DNA from 4 places in the Streptomyces sp. NBC_01525 genome. Region 1 is predicted to be linked to each of the others. Evidence: riboswitches for the same ligand, from Rfam matches in the RefSeq annotation. Region 1 holds a riboswitch; each other region holds the start of a gene.

What was found. Region 1 has a riboswitch for cyclic di-AMP ahead of OG422_RS00845 (C40 family peptidase). Riboswitches for the same ligand answer to the same signal wherever they lie in the genome.
Positions count from the first base shown of each region.
Region 2: it holds a riboswitch for cyclic di-AMP, as region 1 does, so the genes downstream of both, OG422_RS19435 (NlpC/P60 family protein) here and OG422_RS00845 (C40 family peptidase) in region 1, are expected to answer to the same signal.
Region 3: it holds a riboswitch for cyclic di-AMP, as region 1 does, so the genes downstream of both, OG422_RS23865 (M23 family metallopeptidase) here and OG422_RS00845 (C40 family peptidase) in region 1, are expected to answer to the same signal.
Region 4: it holds a riboswitch for cyclic di-AMP, as region 1 does, so the genes downstream of both, OG422_RS13905 (M23 family metallopeptidase) here and OG422_RS00845 (C40 family peptidase) in region 1, are expected to answer to the same signal.

Region 1 covers NZ_CP109397.1:204,912-209,949, forward strand. The annotation lists gene OG422_RS00825 (urease subunit alpha) at 1-5, opposite strand, end outside; gene OG422_RS00830 (urease subunit beta) at 1-309, opposite strand, end outside; gene OG422_RS00835 (urease subunit gamma) at 327-629, opposite strand; gene OG422_RS00840 (M28 family metallopeptidase) at 1,155-2,096, shown strand; cyclic di-AMP (ydaO/yuaA leader) riboswitch at 2,520-2,720, shown strand; gene OG422_RS00845 (C40 family peptidase) at 2,725-3,189, shown strand; gene OG422_RS00850 (ATP-binding protein) at 3,207-3,635, opposite strand; gene OG422_RS00855 (8-amino-7-oxononanoate synthase) at 3,912-5,038, opposite strand, start outside.
Region 2 covers NZ_CP109397.1:4,318,158-4,323,195, forward strand. The annotation lists gene OG422_RS19430 (hypothetical protein) at 1-152, shown strand, start outside; gene OG422_RS19435 (NlpC/P60 family protein) at 294-1,433, opposite strand; cyclic di-AMP (ydaO/yuaA leader) riboswitch at 1,441-1,626, opposite strand; gene pcrA (DNA helicase PcrA) at 1,887-4,373, shown strand; gene OG422_RS19445 (M23 family metallopeptidase) at 4,444-5,038, opposite strand, start outside.
Region 3 covers NZ_CP109397.1:5,339,191-5,344,228, forward strand. The annotation lists gene OG422_RS23860 (pitrilysin family protein) at 1-1,372, shown strand, start outside; cyclic di-AMP (ydaO/yuaA leader) riboswitch at 1,617-1,772, shown strand; gene OG422_RS23865 (M23 family metallopeptidase) at 1,785-2,561, shown strand; gene OG422_RS23870 (GntR family transcriptional regulator) at 2,791-3,486, shown strand; gene OG422_RS23875 (HPr family phosphocarrier protein) at 3,776-4,057, opposite strand; gene OG422_RS23880 (GNAT family N-acetyltransferase) at 4,281-5,038, shown strand, end outside.
Region 4 covers NZ_CP109397.1:3,127,367-3,132,404, reverse strand. The annotation lists gene OG422_RS13915 (PP2C family protein-serine/threonine phosphatase) at 1-893, shown strand, start outside; gene OG422_RS13910 (DUF2332 domain-containing protein) at 1,071-2,177, opposite strand; cyclic di-AMP (ydaO/yuaA leader) riboswitch at 2,563-2,716, shown strand; gene OG422_RS13905 (M23 family metallopeptidase) at 2,729-3,889, shown strand; gene OG422_RS13900 (aldo/keto reductase) at 4,131-5,038, shown strand, end outside.

The sequences.
Region 1 (5,038 bases):
GCCATCGAGGGTGCCTCCGGTCTCACCGCGCAGCCCGGCGACGATCCGCTTGCCCGCGAGGGGGACCAGCTCGACCTCGGTGGGGATACCGGGCTCGAAACGCACGGCGGAGCCCGCCGCGACGTTGAGCCGCATGCCGTGCGCGGCTGCACGGTCGAACGCCAGGCCCGGGTTGGCCTCGGCGAAGTGGTAGTGGGAGCCGACCTGCACGGGGCGGTCGGCGGAGTTGAGGACGGTCATGCGCGTGAGGGGGCGGCCTTCGTTGAGGCGTACCGGCTCGTCGGCGTAGAGGATCTGTCCCGGGATCATCTTCTGCTCTCCCGTGGTCAGTTGATGGGTTCGTGAACGGTGACGAGCTTGGTGCCGTCGGGGAAGGTGGCCTCGACCTGCACGTCATGAATCATTTCGGGGACGCCGTCCATGACGTCGTCGCGGCTGAGCACCTGGCGTCCGGAGGACATCAGCTCGGCGACCGTGCGGCCGTCGCGTGCCCCTTCGAGGATGTGGGCGGTCAGCAGCGCAATGGATTCCGGGTGGTTGAGCTTCAGCCCCCGCGCTCGGCGCTTTTCGGCCACGTCGGCTGCCACATGAATCATCAGGCGTTCCTGCTCATGCGGTGTCAGTTGCATACGTTCCACCTCACAGACTTCCTGCCCGGGTACGCGTTCGCCCAGGTCACAGGCGTGGACACGCCCGTATGGGTAGATGTATCACACAGCGACTAAAGGGAGAGCAAACCGCCCCTCCGCAAGAGGTCATCAACACCCCCTCGCGCAGCGGTGAGTTCGGGCACATTTCCTCGGCGTTACACGACTGCCCACCTGAGGAACCCTTCTCATCACTGGAGAGTCGGCACCTTCCTTACCGGGAGTTACCGAGTGGCGACCGAATTCCCCTTCCGGATTTCCCGATCCGGAAATTCCCGACAGCCGTAATGCGGCGGCGAATTCCACATCCCGGAACGCCGGCCGGACCGATCGGGCACGACACCCCGGGTGCCGCGAATTGCACGCTCCGGGCAATCCGGGCCATCCAGCGCTCGACGAACACCACTGTCCGGTATCCGCTCTTGACGGGGCGGAGATCGCTCACGATCCTCATGTGCGCGTCAAAACGCTCCGCACCACCCCCCACACCAGCATCGGAGCCACACCGTGACTCGCACCGCCCGTACCCGCCGCCTCACCCTCGCCACCGGCGCCTGCGCCGCCGTCGTCGGCCTGCTCGGCGTCGCGGCCAGCGCCCAGGCGACCGCGCCGACCGCCGCGCCCGACATCCCGGTGGCCGACATCAAGGCCGACCTCGCCAAGTTCCAGTCCATAGCCGACGCCAACAACGGCACCCGCGCCCACGGCACCGCCGGGTACCAGGCGTCGATCGACTATGTGAAGGGCAAGCTGGACGCCGCCGGGTTCACCACGCAGGTCCAGGAGTTCAACAGCGGCGGCGCGAAGGGGTACAACCTCATCGCCGACTGGCCGGGCGGCGACGAGAGCAAGACCGTGATGTCCGGCGCCCACCTCGACTCCGTCCCCGCGGGCCCCGGCATCAACGACAACGGGTCCGGTTCCGCCGGGATCCTGGAGGTCGCGCTCGCGGTCGCCAAGGCGGACCTCAAGCCCACCAAGCACCTGCGGTTCGGCTGGTGGGGCGACGAGGAGGACGGCATGATCGGCTCCTCCCACTACGTCGACTCGCTCGGCGCCGACACCGCGAAGCTCGATTCGTATCTGAACTTCGACATGATCGGCTCCCCCAACCCCGGCTACTTCGTCTACGACGACGACGCGCGGCTGGAGAAGGTGTTCAAGGACTGGTTCGCGTCCAAGGACATCGCCACCGAGAAGGAGACCGAGGGCGACGGCCGCTCCGACCACGCACCGTTCAAGGACGCCGGGGTCCCGGTCGGCGGGCTGTTCTCCGGCGCCGACTACATCAAGACCGACGCGCAGGCCAAGGCGTGGGGTGGCGAGGCGGGCAAGGCGTTCGACGCCTGCTACCACGAGTCCTGCGACACCTCGAAGAACATCGACGACACGGCGCTGGACAACCACACCGACGCCATCGCCCAAGCGGTCTGGGAGCTGAGCTCCTGACCTCCCGCGCTCGCGCGCTACCGGCCTGACCTCACCCGGTCGGCTCCCGCGGCCCGGCCGCCCCTCCCGGCGGCCGGGCCGCGGCATGCCACGACGGTGGCCGACCGCCGCGCGCCGCCGGTCCGGCCGCGTCCGCGCCCGACACCCCTCGCCCGACCGGGCTCGCCCGTACGGACCAGCCCGTTCCCGGCTCTCACGGGGACGTCATGTTGCAGGGCGCCAGGGCGGAGAGCGCGGCGCGGGACCGCTTTCCCGCTGGTCCGGGGCGCGCGGGCGGACCGGGCGCCCGGCACCGGACGCCCCGAAAGCACCACTTGACGCACTTGTGATCAATGTCACACTTCGTCATTTCAGCGCGGAATTCGCCCGCCCGATGCGTGACGATCCCCTCGACGACAAGCCCCCGCCACAGCGGCGGGGCGGTCCGGACGGACGCCGAATCCTGCCGCCGTCCCGGATGTCAGGTCGACGCGGACGCATCGGCAGGAGCGGAGGACCCGAGCACGACGGGGCCACGGCCGTCAGGCCGACGGGCCCCTTGGGGTGAAGCCGTACGCACGGCCGGGCAACTTCGCCTGCCCGAACCCGACAGGTCTTCCTTCGCAGGCGGCTGACGAAGGGTTTGCGCATGACTGTGCGCATGCACATGCCGGCCGCGGTCGCCCGGGCCGGAACCATCTCCGCTCTCACACTCGCCACCGTCGGCGCGACCGTCACGCTCCCCCCGGGCGCCGACGCCAGCCCCGTCTCCGCCACGGCGGTACGGATCGCCGCGTCCAAGAAGGGCGCGCCCTACCAGTACGGCGCCCGGGGGCCGCACCGTTTCGACTGCTCGGGGCTGACGCAGTACGCCTTCAAGCGCGCCGGACGGAGCCTGCCACGCACCACCTCCGCGCAGTACAACCGCACGCGCCACATCCGCGCCGCCGCCCGCAAGGCCGGTGACCTGGTCTTCTTCCACGGCGGCCAGGGCGTCTACCACGTCGGGATCTACGCCGGTCACAGCCGCATCTGGCACGCCCCGCGCACCGGCACCGTCGTCCGCCTGGAGAAGATCTGGACCGGCGCGGTGTCGTACGGCCGGGTCGGCTGAGCGGCGGGGGCCGCGGGTCACCGCCCGGCGGACGGCCACGGCAGCCGGACCCGGACGGTCTTGCCGCCGCCCGGGTCCGGCACGGTCGCCACCTCTCCCCCGGACTCGGCGGCCAGCAGACCGACGATCAGCAGGCCGCGGCCGCCGTCCCGGCACAGCTCGGCGGGGAGCCGCCGGGGCGGCCGGGGGTCGCGGTCGGTGACGCCCGCGGTCAGCGTCTCGTCGCGGTCGAGCCGCAGCGCGACGGTGAAGTACGGGGAGGTGTCGCCGGTGTGCCGGACGGCGTTGGTGGCCAGCTCGGAGACGATCAGCCGGACCGCGTCGGTGAACGGCGCGGCCGGGTCCAGGCCCCAGGCGCCGAGCACCGCGGAAACGTGCCTGCGCGCGGTCGCGACCGACTCCGGCGCGCCGGGGAGGGTGAGGGTGGATTCCTGGTGATCTGCCATCGCGGTGCCATCCTTTTTCCCACCGGGGGTCGGATCCGGCGCACGGGCGGGAGGCGGGACGCCGCTCGGTCACCGAGTCGGCCACGCACGCCGGGGTGCGGACCGGCGGTCCATGCTGCCGGTACGCCCCGCGATCCACCACGAAATGCCCATATCTCTCGCTCGAAGCGGTGAATCGTACGACGCGAGAGCGGTTCGGGCGCCCCCGGCGGCCCTCCGGCCGCTACCGGCGGCTCCGGCGCACGCACCGTCCGGTGCGCCCCGCCGCCCGAAGGCTCATCCGCGCGGCGCGGTCGCCGTCAGGATCCGTACCGCCGTGTGGAGATGGGCGTCCGTCAGATCGGCGCGGGCCGTCAGACGCAGCCGGGAGACGCCGTCGGGCACGGACGGCGGGCGGAAGCAGCCGACGAGGAGGCCGGCGGCGCGGCAGTCGGCCGCCCAGCGGACGGCGGCATCCGGCGACGGGGCGCGGACCGCGACGACGGCGGCGTCCGGCCGGACCGCGGCCAGCCCGGCGGCGGTCAGCCGGTGGTAGAGGGCGGCGGCGGCCTCGCCGGTGCGGGCCGCGCGCTCCGGTTCGCGGCGCAGCAGCCGCAGCGCGCCGAGGGCGCCGCCGGCCGCCGCCGGGGCGAGCCCGGTGTCGAAGATGAACGTCCGCGCGGTGTTGACCAGATGCTCGATGACCCGGGCCGGGCCGAGGACCGCGCCGCCCTGGGAGCCGAGGGATTTCGACAGCGTCACGGTGGCGACGGTGTCCGGCGCCCCGGCGAGCCCGGCGGCGGCGACGGCGCCGCGCCCGCCGTCGCCGAGCACCCCGAGCCCGTGGGCGTCGTCGACGAGGAGACCCGCGCCATGGCGACGGCAGGCGGCGGCGAGGGCGGGCAGCGGCGCGGCGTCACCGTCGACGGAGAACACCCCGTCGGTGACGGTGAGCGCCCGGCCGCCGTGCGCGGAGAGCGCGGCGTCCACGGCGGCGGGGTCGGCGTGCGCGACGACGGCCTTGCGGGCCCGGGAGAGGCGGCAGCCGTCGATGAGGGAGGCGTGGTTGCCGGCGTCGGAGACGACGAGGGCGCCGGGTCCGGTGAGGGCGGTGACGGCGGCGAGGTTGGCGGCGTACCCGGAGGAGAGGACGAGGGCCGCCTCGAAGCCGCAGAACGCGGCGAGTTCGGCCTCCAGCGTGGCGTGGAGTTCGATGGAGCCGGTGACCAGCCGGGAGCCGGTGGCCCCGGCGCCCCAGCGGTGCGCGGCCTGTGCCGCGGCGCGGGTGACCAGCGGGTGGCGGGCGAGTCCGAGGTAGTCGTTGCTCGCCAGGTCCAGCAGTTCGCAGGAGGCGGAGCGCGGGCGCAGGGCGCGGCGCAGACCCGCGTGCAGCCGCGCGTCGTGGGCCGTGTCGAGCCAGCCGA
Region 2 (5,038 bases), 4.1 Mb from region 1:
ACATCAAGATCGGCGTCAAGCTGGCCGTCCTGGTCGTCATCCTGGGCCTGGTCTACGTCAAGCGGGACGAGGAGAGCATCGCCAAGCCGCTGTTCGGCACGGTCGGCCTGCTCACCATGGTCAACATCTTCATCGCGGTGCTCTGGACCTGAGCCCGACCGGGGCGCGCGGCGCTGTCCCCCGCGCCCCCGGCACACCCCGCGTACGCCTCCGGCCCGGCCCCTCACCGAGGGTGCCGGGCCGGAGGCGTTTCGCCGGGAGGACGCGCGGTGCGGCGGCCTCCCGGAGGGGTGTCACGCCGGGCGGACGCTCCCGTAGATCGGCATGTAGTAGATCGACTCGATGCGCACGCTGGCGCCCGGCTTCGGGGCGTGGATCATCTTGCCGTCGCCGATGTACATCCCGACGTGGCTGATGTCGTTGTAGAAGAACACCAGGTCACCGGGGGCGAGATCCTTGGTGACGACGCGCTGGCCGACGTTCACCTGGTCCCACGTCGTGCGCGGCAGGCTCACCCCGGCCGCCTTCCACGCGGCCTGCGTCAGCCCGGAGCAGTCGTAGGAGTTGGGGCCGGTGGCGCCCCAGACGTACGGCTTGCCCATCTGGGCGCGGGCGAACGCGAGCGCCTTCTCGGCCTTCGTATGGTACGAGCCGTCGGCCGGTCCGCCGCCCTGGCCGGGGTCGGTCGTACCGGGGGAGCCGGTGTCCGTCCCGCCACTGGGCTGCTCGCGCTGTTTCTGAGCTTCCTCCTCGGCCTTGCGCCGGGCCTCTTCCTCCTTCTTGCGCTCCAGCTCCGCCAGGTGCGCCTTCTCCTGGGCGGTCAGCTCGGAGAGCAGCTGCCGGGCCTCGGTCAGCTTGCCCTGGACCGTCCGCTTCGAGTCGGCCAGCGCGGTCTGCGACTCCTGGAGGCGCTCCAGGCTGCGGGTCGCCTCGGCCCGCTGGTGGGCGGCGGCGGCCTGCTGCTCCTGGTAGGCGTCGACGGCCTGCTGCTGCCGCCCGGTCAGCCGCTCCATCAGGTGGCTGCGGTCGGCGAACTGCTGGGGGTCCTTGGAGAACATCAGCTGCGCCGTCGGGTTCATGCCGCCGCCGCGGTACTGCGCGGCGGCGAAGGTCCCCAGCTCCCGGCGGGCCTCGTTGAGTTTGCCGGTGCGGCGCGCCGCGGCGTCCTGGAGGTCGCCGACCTCCGCCCGCCGCTCGTCGACGCGCTCCTTGACGCCGTTGTACTTCTGGGTCGCGACCTCCGCCTGGCGGTAGAGGGTGTCGACCTTCTTCTTGACCTCTTCGACGGTCGGCTTCGGGGAGCGGGGGGACGCCTCGGCCGACTGCGACAGCAGGGTGACCGTGGCGAGGGCCGCGGTCGTCAGACCGGCGGCCGTCCGGCGGCTGCCGGGCGAGGTGAGGACGCGGGTACGCGGCTTGCGGTGCGACGGCAAGGCCGACGACTCCTTCCGTGGACCGCCTACCGGGTTAGCTGTCGGGTTCGGGCGGTGTCGCAGACGGAAGGCTTGCCCTACGGTCCGTACGTTCGCACGCGTGCGGCCGTACCGACCGATTCACCCCGGTGGTGCTGGTGGGTCCCCGGCTCCGGGTGCCGTGGGGCAGGGCCGGACTCGGCGGAGGCGGCCCGTGCGGACGCTGTCGTCCGCGGGATGCGGGCAGCCCGAGCGTGAACCTAGCCAACTCGTGTGGCTCCTGTGAAGGCAGGTGTTCGAATTGCCCGAAACCTTTCTGTGACCTGTGTGCATGAGGTGACGTTCGTGCGGGTAAAGCGAGGCTTCTGCGTCGAATGCCGGATTCGCGAGTGGTGGGGGCGGAACGCCCGTCCTTCCGGCACTTCCGCGACTCCGGGGCCGACTGTCAGTGGGGCGGCCTAGACTCGGTGGGCGATGAGCAGCCTCTTTGACGACAGCTTCCTGGCGGACCTCGCTCCCAAGGACGAGGAGCCCCCGCCGCCCCCCGAGGACGAGCACGGCCCGGCCCCGGAGGAGGTCCCGCACGACCTCTTCAGCGGCAGGTACGACGCTCCCGTGCCCCGGGACGCGCACTACCGCGACGGCGCCGCCCGCCCCGCCGTCGACCCGGCCACGCTCCTGGAGGGGCTGAACGACGCCCAGAAGGCCGCCGTGGTGCACTCCGGCGGCCCGCTGCTGATCGTCGCCGGAGCCGGTTCCGGCAAGACCCGTGTGCTCACCCACCGCATCGCGCATCTGCTTGCCGCCCGCGGCGTCCACCCCGGCCAGATCCTCGCGATCACCTTCACCAACAAGGCCGCCGGGGAGATGAAGGAGCGCGTCGAGGAGCTGGTCGGTCCCCGGGCCCACGCCATGTGGGTCTCCACCTTCCACAGTGCCTGCGTCCGCATCCTGCGCCGCGAGTCCAAGCACCTCGGCTTCACCTCGTCGTTCTCGATCTACGACGCCGCCGACTCCAAGCGCCTGATGGCCCTGGTCTGCCGCGATCTGGATCTCGACCCCAAGCGGTTCCCGCCCAAGTCCTTCAGCGCCAAGGTCTCCAACCTCAAGAACGAGCTCATCGACGAGGAGACCTTCGCCGGGCAGGCCGCCGACGGTTTTGAGAAGACCCTGGCCCAGGCGTACGCGCTCTACCAGGCGCGGCTGCGCGAGGCCAACGCCCTGGACTTCGACGACATCATCATGACGACCGTCAACCTCCTCCAGGCGTTCCCGGACGTCGCGGCCCACTACCGCCGCCGCTTCCGCCACGTCATGGTCGACGAGTACCAGGACACCAACCACGCGCAGTACACCCTCGTCCGCGAGCTGGTCGGTCCGGCCGAGTCCGCCGCCGAGCTGTGCGTCGTCGGCGACGCCGACCAGTCGATCTACGCCTTCCGCGGCGCCACGATCCGCAACATCCTCCAGTTCGAGGAGGACTACCCGGACGCCACGACGATCCTGCTGGAGCAGAACTACCGCTCCACCCAGACGATCCTCTCCGCCGCCAACGCCGTCATCGAGCGCAACGAGAACCGCCGCCCCAAGAACCTCTGGACCGAAGCCGGTGAGGGCCCCCGCATCACCGGGTACGTCGCCGACACCGAGCACGACGAGGCCCAGTTCGTCGCCGAGGAGATCGACCGTCTCACCGACGCCGGGGATGCCCGCGCCTCAGACGTCGCGATCTTCTACCGCACCAACGCCCAGTCCCGTGTCTTCGAGGAAATCCTCATCCGCGTCGGGCTGCCCTACAAGGTCGTCGGAGGTGTCCGCTTCTACGAGCGCAAGGAGGTCCGCGACATCCTCGCGTACCTGCGGGTGCTCGCGAACCCGGAGGACACCGTCCCGCTCCGCCGGATCCTCAACGTCCCCAAGCGCGGCATCGGCGACCGCGCCGAGGCGATGATCGACGCCCTGGCGCTCCGCGAGAAGATCAGCTTCCCGCAGGCGCTGCGCCGCGTCGACGAGGCGTACGGCATGGCCGCCCGCTCCGCCAACGCCGTCCGGCGCTTCAACACCCTGATGGAAGAGCTGCGCACCATCGTCGAATCCGGCGCCGGACCGGCCACCGTCCTCGAAGCGGTCCTGGAACGCACCGGTTACCTCGCCGAGCTGCAGTCCTCCTCCGACCCGCAGGACGAGACCCGTATCGAGAACCTCCAGGAACTCGCCGCTGTGGCCCTGGAGTTCGAGCAGGACCGCGTGGCCGGACCCGCCGCGGAGGATGTGGACGCGGAGGAGCCCGTCTCCGGCGGCACGCTCGCCGACTTCCTGGAGCAGGTCGCGCTGGTCGCCGACTCCGACCAGATCCCCGACGAGGACGAGGACGGCAGCGGCGTCGTCACCCTCATGACCCTGCACACCGCCAAGGGCCTGGAGTTCCCGGTCGTCTTCCTCACCGGCATGGAGGACGGCGTCTTCCCGCACATGCGCGCGCTCGGCCAGACCAAGGAGCTGGAGGAGGAGCGCCGCCTCGCTTACGTCGGCATCACCCGCGCCCGCGAGCGCCTCTACCTCACCCGCTCCACGATGCGCAGCGCCTGGGGCCAGCCGTCGTACAACCCGCCGTCGCGGTTCCTGGAGGAGATCCCCGCGACGTATGTCGACTGGCGGCGCACCGGACCGGCGACGCCGTCCGCGACCATGGGCGGGATGCGCTCCGGCGGCAGCGGCGGTGTCGGCGCCGGGTTCGGTACGTCGCGGGCCAAGGGCCCGAGCGGGTTCGCGACCCGGCGGAGCAACGACCGCCCGGTGGTGGCGCTCGCCGTCGGCGACCGCGTCACCCACGACAGCTTCGGCCTCGGCACGGTCGTCGGCGTCAAGGGCGGCGGGGACAACGCCGAGGCGACGATCGACTTCGGCGGCGAGAAGCCCAAGCGGCTGCTGCTGCGGTACGCCCCGGTCGAGAAGTTGTGAAAAAGGCCCGGCCCTCAGGGGCCGGGCCACCACGCGGGTGCCTGCCGGACGGACCGGCAGGCACCGGGCGTCAGTTGGGGTTGAGCCCGTGGCTCTGCAGCCACGGCAGTGGGTTGATCGGCGAGCCGCCGCCCGGCCGCACCTCGAAGTGCAGATGCGGGCCGGTGGAGTTGCCGGAGTCGCCCGAGTACGCGATCTGGTCGCCGGCCTTGACGGAGCCGGAGCGGATCTTGGTGCTGCTGAGGTGGCAGTACCACGTCTCCGTGCCGTCGGGCGCCGTCACGATCGCCATGTTGCCGTAGGCGGAGTTCCACTGGGTGCGGATGGTGCCGTCGGTCGCGGCCATGACAGGGGTGCCGCCGAACACGGGGAAGTCGATGCCGGTGTGCACGGACATCCAGTTGACGCCCGCCTGACCGAAGAGCGCGCTCAGCCCGTGCTGCGTGACCGGCAGCACGAACTTCGGGCGCGCGGCCTCCTTGCGCTTCGCCTCGTCTTCCTTGCGCTTCTTCTCGGCGGCCTGCCGGGCCTTGAGGTCGATGCGCTCCTGGGTGCGGCTCGCCCGGCCGGCGAAGTCGTCGGCCCCGGCGCTGAGCCCCGCGAGCTGGGTGTCGAGCTTGCTGTTGGCCGTCGACGGCTTGACGCCCCCGGCCTCCGGCGCGGCC
Region 3 (5,038 bases), 5.1 Mb from region 1:
CCCGCAGCCTCGGGGCGGGGCGCCCAAGCCGTGGGCCTTCCCGGCGCCCGAGCGCGGTGCGCTGCCCAACGGCCTGACGGTGCTGCGTAGCCACCGCCCCGGCCAGCAGGTCGTGGCCGTCGAGGTCGACATCGTCGCGCCGCTGGAGTCCGAGCCGGAGGGCCTGGACGGCGTCGCCACGATCATGGCGCGGGCGCTGTCGGAGGGCACCGACCGGCACGACGCCGAGGAGTTCGCCGCCGAACTGGAGCGCTGCGGCGCCACGTTGGACGCGCACGCCGACCACCCCGGGGTGCGGGTCTCCCTGGAGGTCCCGGCCTCCCGGCTGTCGCACGCCCTGGGGTTGCTCGCCGACGCGCTGCGCGCCCCCGCCTTCCCCGAGGGCGAGGTGGAGCGCCTGGTGCGTAACCGTCTCGACGAGATCCCGCACGAGCTGGCCAACCCGGGGCGCCGCGCCGCGATGGCGCTGTCCAAGGAGCTGTTCCCCGCGTCGTCCAGGATGTCGCGGCCCCGGCAGGGCACCGAGGAGACCGTCGGCCGCATCGACGCGGCGGCCGTCCGGGCGTTCTACGCGGCGCATGTGCGGCCCGCGGCGGCCACCGTCGTGATCGTCGGTGACTTCACCGGCATCGACGTGGCCGCGGCGCTCGCCGACACGCTGGGCGCCTGGCAGGGGTCCGCCGCCGAGCCGGTCGCCGTCGCGCCGATCACCGCGGACGACACCGGCCGCGTCGTGATCGTCGACCGCCCCGGCGCGGTGCAGACGCAGCTGCTCATCGGGCGGATCGGCGCCGACCGCCACGACCGCCAGTGGCCCGCGCAGGTCCTCGGCACGTACTGCCTGGGCGGCACCCTGACGTCGCGTCTGGACCGGGTGCTGCGTGAGGAGAAGGGCTACACCTACGGGGTGCGGGCCTTCGGTCAGGTGCTGCGGTCGTCGGCGCCGGACGCGCCCGGGGGCTCCACCGGCGCCTCGATGCTGGCGATCAGCGGCTCGGTCGACACCGAGTCCACCGGTCCGGCCCTCGACGACCTGTGGAAGGTGCTGCGCACCCTCGCGGCGGAGGGGCTGACGGACGCTGAGCGGGACGTCGCCGTGCAGAACCTCGTCGGCGTCGCGCCGCTGAAGTACGAGACGGCGGCGGCGGTCGCGGGCACCCTCGCCGACCAGGTGGAGCAGCATCTGCCGGACGACTACCAGGCGCAGCTGTACGCGCGGCTGGCCGAGACCGGCACGGTCGAGGCGACCGCCGCCGTGGTCAGCGCGTTCCCGGCGGACCGGCTGGTGACGGTGCTGGTCGGTGACGCGGCGCAGATCGCTGAGCCGGTCCGGGCGCTGGGCATCGGCGAGGTGACGGTCGTCAGCGGCTGACGAACCGGAGGGGCGGTGGCCCCGGCCGGGCCGTCACGGCGGCCCGGCACAGTGGAACAAAAGGGGATCCCGAGGGTGGACGGCCACTCTCGGGATCCCCTTTACGCCCGGATTTGCTGGCCACTGGTTCCGCCGCCCCGGTGTGGCGTAACGCACAATATGGCGTTTCTGTTTGCCGATTGAAAGTTGCCACGATTAGCTTCATGCGCGCTGTCCGTCAGCTGCACGCCGCAACCGCGGCACCGGACAGTCATCGCCGAGTCCCCGTACGGCGCGAGCCAGGGGAGCCGGGGACCCACACGTCCCTGGGGTGAATCGGGCGCCTCTCCGGAGGAACCCGTAGGAGACCTTCCTGCTCCGAACCCGTCAGCTAACCCGGTAGGCGAGAAGGAAGGAAAGGACCAGCCAGCACATGGCGTTCACCCGTGCCACCGGGAAGCATCGCCGTCCGAGCCGCAGCGCCCGGACGACCCGCAACATCGCCGGCATCGCCGGTCTCGCCGCCTCCGGCGTCGTCGTCTCCGTGTCCTCTCCCGCGATGGCCGCCACGTCCGGCGCCGCGCACGACACGGGCCTGCAGCGGGCCGTCGTCCTCGGTGACGAACTCGCCGAGCGCGTCCAGGCCCAGGCCGATGCGCAGCAGGCCGTCGCCGAGACCGCCGAGGCCAAGGCGAAGGCCGAGGCCGAGGCGGAGAAGCAGGCCCAGGCCGCCAAGGCGGCGGCCGACAAGCGGCACGACGCCAAGGTCCGCGCCGCCCGCGAGGAGGAGCGCAAGCGCCTCAACGCCTTCGTCGCCCCGATCTCCGGCTCGTACGTCTCCACCGCCTACCAGGCGTCCAGCGGACTGTGGTCCTCCGGTACGCACACCGGCATCGACTTCCACGCCGCCCCCGGCACCACCGTGCACGCCGTCGGCGCGGGCACCGTCGTCGAGGCCGGGTGGGGCGGCGCGTACGGCAACAACATCGTCATCAAGATGAACGACGGCACGTACACCCAGTACGGCCACCTGTCGCAGATCGGTGTCTCGGTCGGCCAGCAGGTGATGCCCCATCAGCAGATCGGTCTGTCCGGCGCGACCGGCAACGTCACCGGCCCGCACCTGCACTTCGAGGCCCGTACCGGTCCGGACTACGGCTCGGACATCGACCCGATCTCCTACCTGCGGTCGCACGGCGTCAACGTCTGATCCACATCGCCTCCCGGAGCCCCGGCCCGCCCTCACTGGGCGTCCGGGGCTCCGGCGCGTCCGGTGCCGTACGGCGGGTGGCCGGATTTCCCGGCGGTCAGGGAAGGCCCTCACCAAAAGATTTCCATGAATGCGTGAAGGCGGTAAAGAAGCCGACACCGTCGAATAGAGTCGCCGAAAAGGCGCCGTACACCGGCGTTTTCCGGGGAGGACGGTGGAGGCACCCACGATGACGCAAGGCCAGATTTCCGTGCAGCGCATCTCCACGGCGATTCGCGACGACATCGTTTCCGGTGCGCTGATCCCCGGCAGCCGACTCGTCGAGGACATTCTGGCCACCCGTTACGGCGTCTCCCGGGTGCCGGTCCGTGAGGCGTTGCGGACCCTGCAGTCCGAGGGGTTCGTCACCGCGCGACGGCACGCGGGCGCCTGCGTCGCGGCGCCCACCGCCCAGGAGGCGGCCGACCTCCTGGATCTGCGCGCACTCCTGGAGCCGATGGGCGCCGCCCGCGCGGCGGCCCGCCGCACCGACGCGCATCTGAAGGTCTTACGGGGCGTGGTGCGGCTCGGCAGGGAGCGCGCACGCCGCGGCTGTCCGGGCGATCTGCCCCGGTTGGACCGCTGGTTCCACGAGACGCTGGCGCGGGCGGCGGGCAATCCGGGGCTGACCGCGCTGCTGACCCAGGTGCGGCGGAAGATCGAGTGGATGTACGTCGTCGAGCTTTCGGCGCGGTACGCGGAGACCTGGGACGACCACGGTGCGGTGCTGGACGCGGTGACCCGGGGCGACGCGGAGGCGGCGCGCGCCCTGATGGCGTCGCATGTCGCGCGGTCGCTCCCGGCGTACCGCCCGCGGCACCGTCAGCCGGCCGCGGTGCGCCATCCGCAACGTCCCCTCAGCAGCGGGCGGGTGCGTTCTCCATAGGGGCGCGGTATACGGGGCGACCGGCGGGTGGCGGGATCTGTTCGGGGAATTGCGGAAACGGGTGCCGGGAAAACACGCCATCCGGGAATTGCCGCAATCGCGTAGATGCGTATTCAGGTATTCGGTCGTGCGGTGCCCGCGGGGCTGCGGCGAATTGCGGGCAGGGGAGGGGTGCCGCCTCGGGGGGGCGTTCCGTCGCGCGGAACGCGAAAGGCCCCGCTGCGGTGACCGTTTCCGGTCGTGGCGGCGGGGCCTTTCCCCGGCTGTGGGGAGGCGGTGGCGTCCTGGTTCAGACGGTCTCCGGCAGCTCGTCGAGGCCCTCGGCGACCAGCTTCGCCAGGCGCTCCAGCGCGGCCTCCGCGCCCTCGGCGTCCGAGGCGAGCACGATCTCCTCGCCGCCCTGGGCGCCCAGGCCCAGCACCGCGAGCATCGAGGCCGCGTTCACGGGGGTGCCGTCGGTCTTGGCGATCGTCACGGGAACGCCGGCGGCGGTGGCCGCACGGACGAAGATCGAGGCGGGACGGGCGTGCAGCCCCTCGGCCCAACCGACATTGACGCGGCGCTCAGCCATGGTGTTGCCCTTCAAGTCGTAACGGTTGTCTAGACCAGTCTCTCACGCGGTCACCGGTGCTTCGGAAGCCCCACTTCCGGTGTTCCGCACCACGTCCGCACCACGTCCGGACCGGTCCGCGGGTGCCGCCCGACGACTGCCGCCCGGGTGCCCGCCGCCGGCCCGGGGCCCGGTCCCCGCGCACACCGAGCCGGTTGTCGGTGCCCGGCCGTACGCTGTCCGCATGCAGCAGCCGCCGGATCACGCGTACCCGCGCCACTGGGAAGCCGATGTGGTGCTGCGCGACGGCGGCACCGCCCGGATCCGCCCGATCACCCCGGACGACGCCGAGCGCCTGGTCTCCTTCTACGAACAGGTCTCGGACGAATCGAAGTACTACCGCTTCTTCGCGCCCTACCCCCGCCTCTCCGACCGCGACGTGCACCGCTTCACCCACCACGACTACGTCGACCGGGTCGGCCTCGCCGCCACCGTGGGCGGCGAGTTCATCGCCACCGTCCGCTACGACCGGATCAACGACCGGGGGCTGCCGGCCACGGACCCGGGCGACGACCAGGCGGAGGTCGCCTTCCTGGTACAGGACGCCCACCAGGGCCGCGGCGTCGCCTCCGCGCTGCTGGAGCACATCGCCGCCGTTGCCCGGGAGCGCGGCATCCGCCGGTTCGCCGCCGAGGTACTGCCCGCCAACTCCAAGATGATCAAGGTGTTCACGGACGCCGGGTACACCCAGCAGCGCACCTTCGAGGACGGCGTCGTCCGGCTGGAATTCGACCTCGAACCGACCGAGCAGTCCATGGCCGTGATGCGCGGCCGCGAGCAGCGCGCCGAGGCCCGCTCCATGCAGCGGCTCCTCGCCCCCGGCTCGGTCGCCGTCATCGGCACCGGCCGCACGCCCGGCGGCGTCGGCCGCACGGCCCTGCGCCATGTCCTCGACTCCGGCTTCACCGGCCGCGTCCACGCCGTCAACCACGCCTTCCCCGA
Region 4 (5,038 bases), 2.9 Mb from region 1:
AACTGGGCGCGGCGCTCTTCACCGGTGCCCCCCATGACGCCAACCTCTCCGCCACCGAGATCTCCACCGTCTTCGTCGTCGCCGTCCTCGCCCTCGGCATCAACCGCGTCGTACAGCTCTCCGACGCCCGGCTCGCCTCCGTACGCGATGTCTCCGAGGCCGCCCAGCGGGCCGTGCTGCCGACGCCGCCGGAGCGGGTCGGGGGGCTGGCGGTCGCCGCCCGTTACGTGGGGGCGCAGGCCGACGCGCGGATCGGCGGGGATCTCTACGCGGTGCAGGAGACGCCGCACGGCGTACGGCTGATCGTCGGCGACGTCCGGGGGAAGGGGCTGGAGGCGGTGGAGGCGGCGGTGATCGTCATCGGGGCGTTCCGGGAGGCGGCGGAGCAGGAGGCGACGCTGGAGGCGGTGGCCGGCCGGCTGGAGCGGGCGCTCCAGCGGGAGGGGCGGCGGCGCGAGGGGCTGGACCAGTACGAGGGGTTCACCACGGCCGTGCTCGCGGAGATCCCGTCCGGGGAGCGGGCCGTGCTGCGGGTCCTGAACCGGGGGCATCCGCCGCCGCTGCTGCTCGCCCCGGACGGTGGGCTGCGGACGGTGGTGCCCGCGGTGCACGCGCTGCCGCTGGGGATGAGCGAGGTGGCCGGGTGGCCGGACCGGGCGGACGAGATGTTCTTCCCCGCCGGTGCGGTCCTGTTGCTCTACACGGACGGGCTGACGGAGGCGCGCAACCGGGCGGGCGAGTTCTACGACCCGGTGGCCCGGCTGCGCGGCCGGGCCTTCCCTGATCCTGACCGGCTGCTGGACACGCTGGTCGCCGAGGTCGCCCGGCACACCGGCGGGGCGGGCGCGGACGACATGGCGTTGCTGGCGGTGCAGCGGCCGTTGGAGGAGTAGGAGGAGCAGGCCCGGTCGGTGCGCGGAGGAGTGGCGGGGCGCGGGCGGGTCGTCGCGGGGCGTGCGGGGCTACGGGGCACGCCGGGCACGCCGGGCACGCCGGGCGTGCGGGGCCGCACCGGCGCGCGGGGCGTGCGGCCGGGCCCCGCGCGCCGGTGCGGCCCCGAGGGCGGCCCCCTACGCCACCCAGTGGACGCTCTGGCCGTGCGCTCCCGTCAGGGCCACCGGGCGGTCGTCGAGCGCGAGGGTCAGCAGCCGCTCCTGGTCGGCCGGGGTGAGGCGGCCGGCGGTCGGGGCGGGCCGCCACGGGGTGACGGAGTGGTGCTCCTGGGAGATCCAGTGGCCGCCGCCCGGCCGCGCGGCGAGCACCGTGCGCACCCGGTCGGCGAACCGTTCCCGGTGCGTGGGCGGCAGATAGGGCAGCACGGCGGTGTGAAAGACGACGAGCGTGGCGTCTTCCGGGACCCGTGCCGCCAGCGCGGGCAGCTCCTCGACCAGGTCGCCGCGGACGATCTCGGGCCGCGGCGCCGTCCGTACCGCGTCCACGGCGGCCGTCAGGCGCTGTGCGCGCTCCGGGGTGCCCGGCCACACCAGGGACCGCAGCCAGCGCAGCGCCTCGGGGTCGTCCACCGGGTCGAGCGGGGCGAGATCGATGCCGCCGCGCCACACGATCTCCGGCAGCCGCGTGGGCGGTGCCGCGTCCTCCTCGGCCACCCGGTCCTCCCGCCCGACGCGGCACCGGAAGGTGACCGGACTGTCCGGGGCCCCGAGGGTGGACGCCTCCGGGTGCGCCGCCGTTCCGGGCGTCCCCAGGGCGGCGTCCGGCTCGTACGCGTACCGGTAGCGATCCGGGTGGAGGCAGAGACCGGCCGAGGTGCCCACCTCCAGGAGGGCCAACGGGCCGCGGAGGCGGGCCAGGACGGGCAGCAGGGCGGCGCAGCGGGCCGGTTCGTTGGTCTGGGTGGAGCGGCTCATGACGACCGCGCGGACCTCGTCCCAGTGCCGGATCGTCCACTCGCGCCAGCGGCCGTACGCCAGCTCACCGCGCGGGCCCTGCTCGGCGTGCGGGCCGTCGAGGTGGCGGACGGCCGCCAGCAGGAGGTTGGGCTGCTGCTTGTTGCCCACCGGGAGGGAGGCGGCGAGGAGTTCGCACAGCTCCGGGTCCTGCCCGATCCGCGCCGTCAGCTCCTCGTGGGCCGCACACCGGCCCCGCGCCTCCCACCAGGAGAAGTCCCGGTAGCGCGCTGCCAGGGCCGGTGCGTTGTTGACGAAGTCGACGACCATGATCAGACGCTACTGCCCTCACGGAGAGTGAAGGGTGCGCACCCCTCCGCATAACAAGTGATGCACAATCACGCGGAGGCCGTTTCGTGAAAGGCGATCAACTCGCCCGGCTTCACCGTTCGTTGTCCCGAAAAGTCTTGGCCAATGACTGTAGTCGGATGGAGCGGATTCGCGGGATCGCTTGGAAATCGGCCCCGATCTCTATTACTGTCCGATAACGGAGCGCGGTCGTCCCAGCCGTCGCCGAGGCGGCACCGTGCCCCCACGCCGAATCCCGTACGCGCTCTTCAGGTATGCCGGGCATCCAGGCACACCGGTGGTCACTTCCGTATACGGCGCCTCCTTGCACGCCGATGCGCCGATATTTCGTGAACTGCCGTGACGTGTCCTGAATTTGCCTCGGGCGGCCCGAGCGGCGCGGAGGGAACCGGGGAACCACCACCATGGGGTGAATCGGACGCCTCGGCCAGAGGCCGCCCGTAGGAGACCTTCCTGCTCCGAACCCGTCAGCTAACCCGGTAGGCGCGAAGGAAGGAAAGGAGTGCGCCCCCGTGGCGTCCAACAGGCTTGCCCCCGAGGCCGCGTCCGCCCGCCCCCTCCCCCAGGATCTGCCAGGGTCCCTTACCGATACGGCCACCTTCGCCCCGGGCGCGTTCGCCCCGGAGGGCCCCGGTCCGTACGGCGCGGCGGACGACGGGCCCGGTGAGTGGAACCCGACCGAGGAGTCCGTGCGGTCGGCCCGTGGCCGCCACCGCGTCGCCAAGCAGCGCGGCGGTCTGGCCCGGGGCGGCACGGTCCTCGGCGTCGGCGTGATCGCGGCGGTCGGCGCCGGCGGCATGGCGACCGCCGAGGAGAAGCCGCCGGTCCCGATCTCCATGCCGGACATCGGCTCCCTCGCCGCCGACGTCACCGGAGCGCTGCCGGACGCCGAATCGCTGCCCGGCATCGGGTCGTTGCTCGGCTCCTCCGACGACGCGGGCGACGCGCCCGGGGCGGTCACCGCCGCGGCGCCGCTGTCGTCCGCCGGGATCACCACCGAGGACGGGCAGGGGGCCGGCGCCGGAGAGGCGCTGCGCAGCCGCATCCTCCAGCAGGCCGACACCCAGCAGGCGGCCGCCGAGCGCGACGCCCGGGACGCCGCCGAACACACCGCCCTCGTCCAGGCGGAGAAGACCGCGGCGACGGACCACAAGGAGGCCGTGGCCGACGCGAAGGCGGAGCGGGCCGAGGCCGCGCGCAAGGAGGCCGCCGCCCGGGCGAAGCGCGAGGCCGAGGCCCGCGCGAAGGCGGAGGCGGCGCGCCTGGCCGAGCTGGCCAAGAGCTATCTGCTGCCGGTCACCTCGTACACCCTCACCGCGAGCTTCGGCCAGCCGGGCGACCGCTGGGCTGCCGACCACACCGGCCAGGACTTCGCCGCCCCTACGGGCACGCCGGTCAAGGCCGTGCACTCCGGGACCATCACCCAGGCGGGCTGGGCCGGTGCGTACGGCTACCGCATCCTCCTCACCCTCGACGACGGGACGGAGCTGTGGTTCTGCCACCTCTCGTCGATGGTGAAGACCGGCGGCAAGGTCTCCACCGGCGAGGTCATCGGCCGCGTCGGCGCCACCGGAAACGTCACGGGCCCCCACCTCCACCTGGAGGTCCGCCCCGGTGGCGGCGATCCCATCGACCCGATGCCGTGGCTGCGTGGGCGGGGCCTGAACGTCTGAGGACGGGGAGCGCGAGGGGCGGCCCGGGGCGTGCGCGGTGGTGCCGCGCGCCGGGCAGGACCCCGGGCGGGCCGGGCGCGTGGCCGGGGCGTGCGCGGCGCGCGGCGTGCGCCGGTCGTGGCTCCGGCGGCGCGCGCGGGCAGCGCTCGGCCCGGGGCGGGCAGTTGGGGCGGCACTCCGGGTGGGCACCCGGATGCCGCGCCCCGGAATGCCCCCGCCCTACCGCGTGTTGAAGTGACGCATGACCACCACACGTAGGCCGCTCGGTTCGCTCTCCGTCTCCCCGCTCTGCCTCGGCGGCAACGTCTTCGGCTGGACCGCCGACGAGGCCGAGTCGTTCGCCGTGCTCGACGCGTACGTCACCGGCGGCGGCAACTTCATCGACACCGCCGACGCCTACTCGGCCTGGGTGCCGGGCAACAAGGGCGGCGAATCCGAGACCGTCATCGGCGACTGGCTCGCCGCCCGCGGCAACCGCGACGACGTCGTCATCGCCACCAAGGTCGGCGCCCACCCCGACCTCAAGGGCCTCTCTGCCGACACGATCAAGAAGGCCGTCGAGGGTTCGCTGCGCCGCCTGCGCACCGACCACATCGACCTCTACTACACCCACTACGACGACGAATCGCTGGAGGTCGGTGAGTTCCTGACCGTCCTCGACGACCTCGTCCGGGCCGGAAAGGTCCGCGAGATCGCCGCCTCCAACATCTCGGCGCGGCGCCTGGAGGAGGCCCTGACCTTCTCCGAGCGCGAGGGCCTCGCCCGTTACGTCGCGGTCCAGCCGCAGTACAACCTGGTCTCCCGCGACACCTACGAGGGCGAACTGGCCGATGTCGTCGCCCGCCACGGTCTGGGCGCCGTCCCGTACTACGCGCTCGCCTCCGGTTTCCTGACGGGCAAGTACCGCCCCGGTACGGACGTTGACAGCGCCCGGTCCGGCGAGGCGGCCGCGTACCTCGCCACCGAGCGCGGCGTCCGCGTCCTCGCCGCCCTCGACGCCGTCGCCGCTGCCCATGGTGCGGAGGTGGCCACCGTCGCCCTCGCCTGGCTCGCCGCCCGCCCCACGGTCACCGCCCCGATCGCCAGCGCCCGCACCACCGCCCAACTCCCCGCCCTGCTGGCCGTACAGGGCCTCCGGCTCAGCGCCGA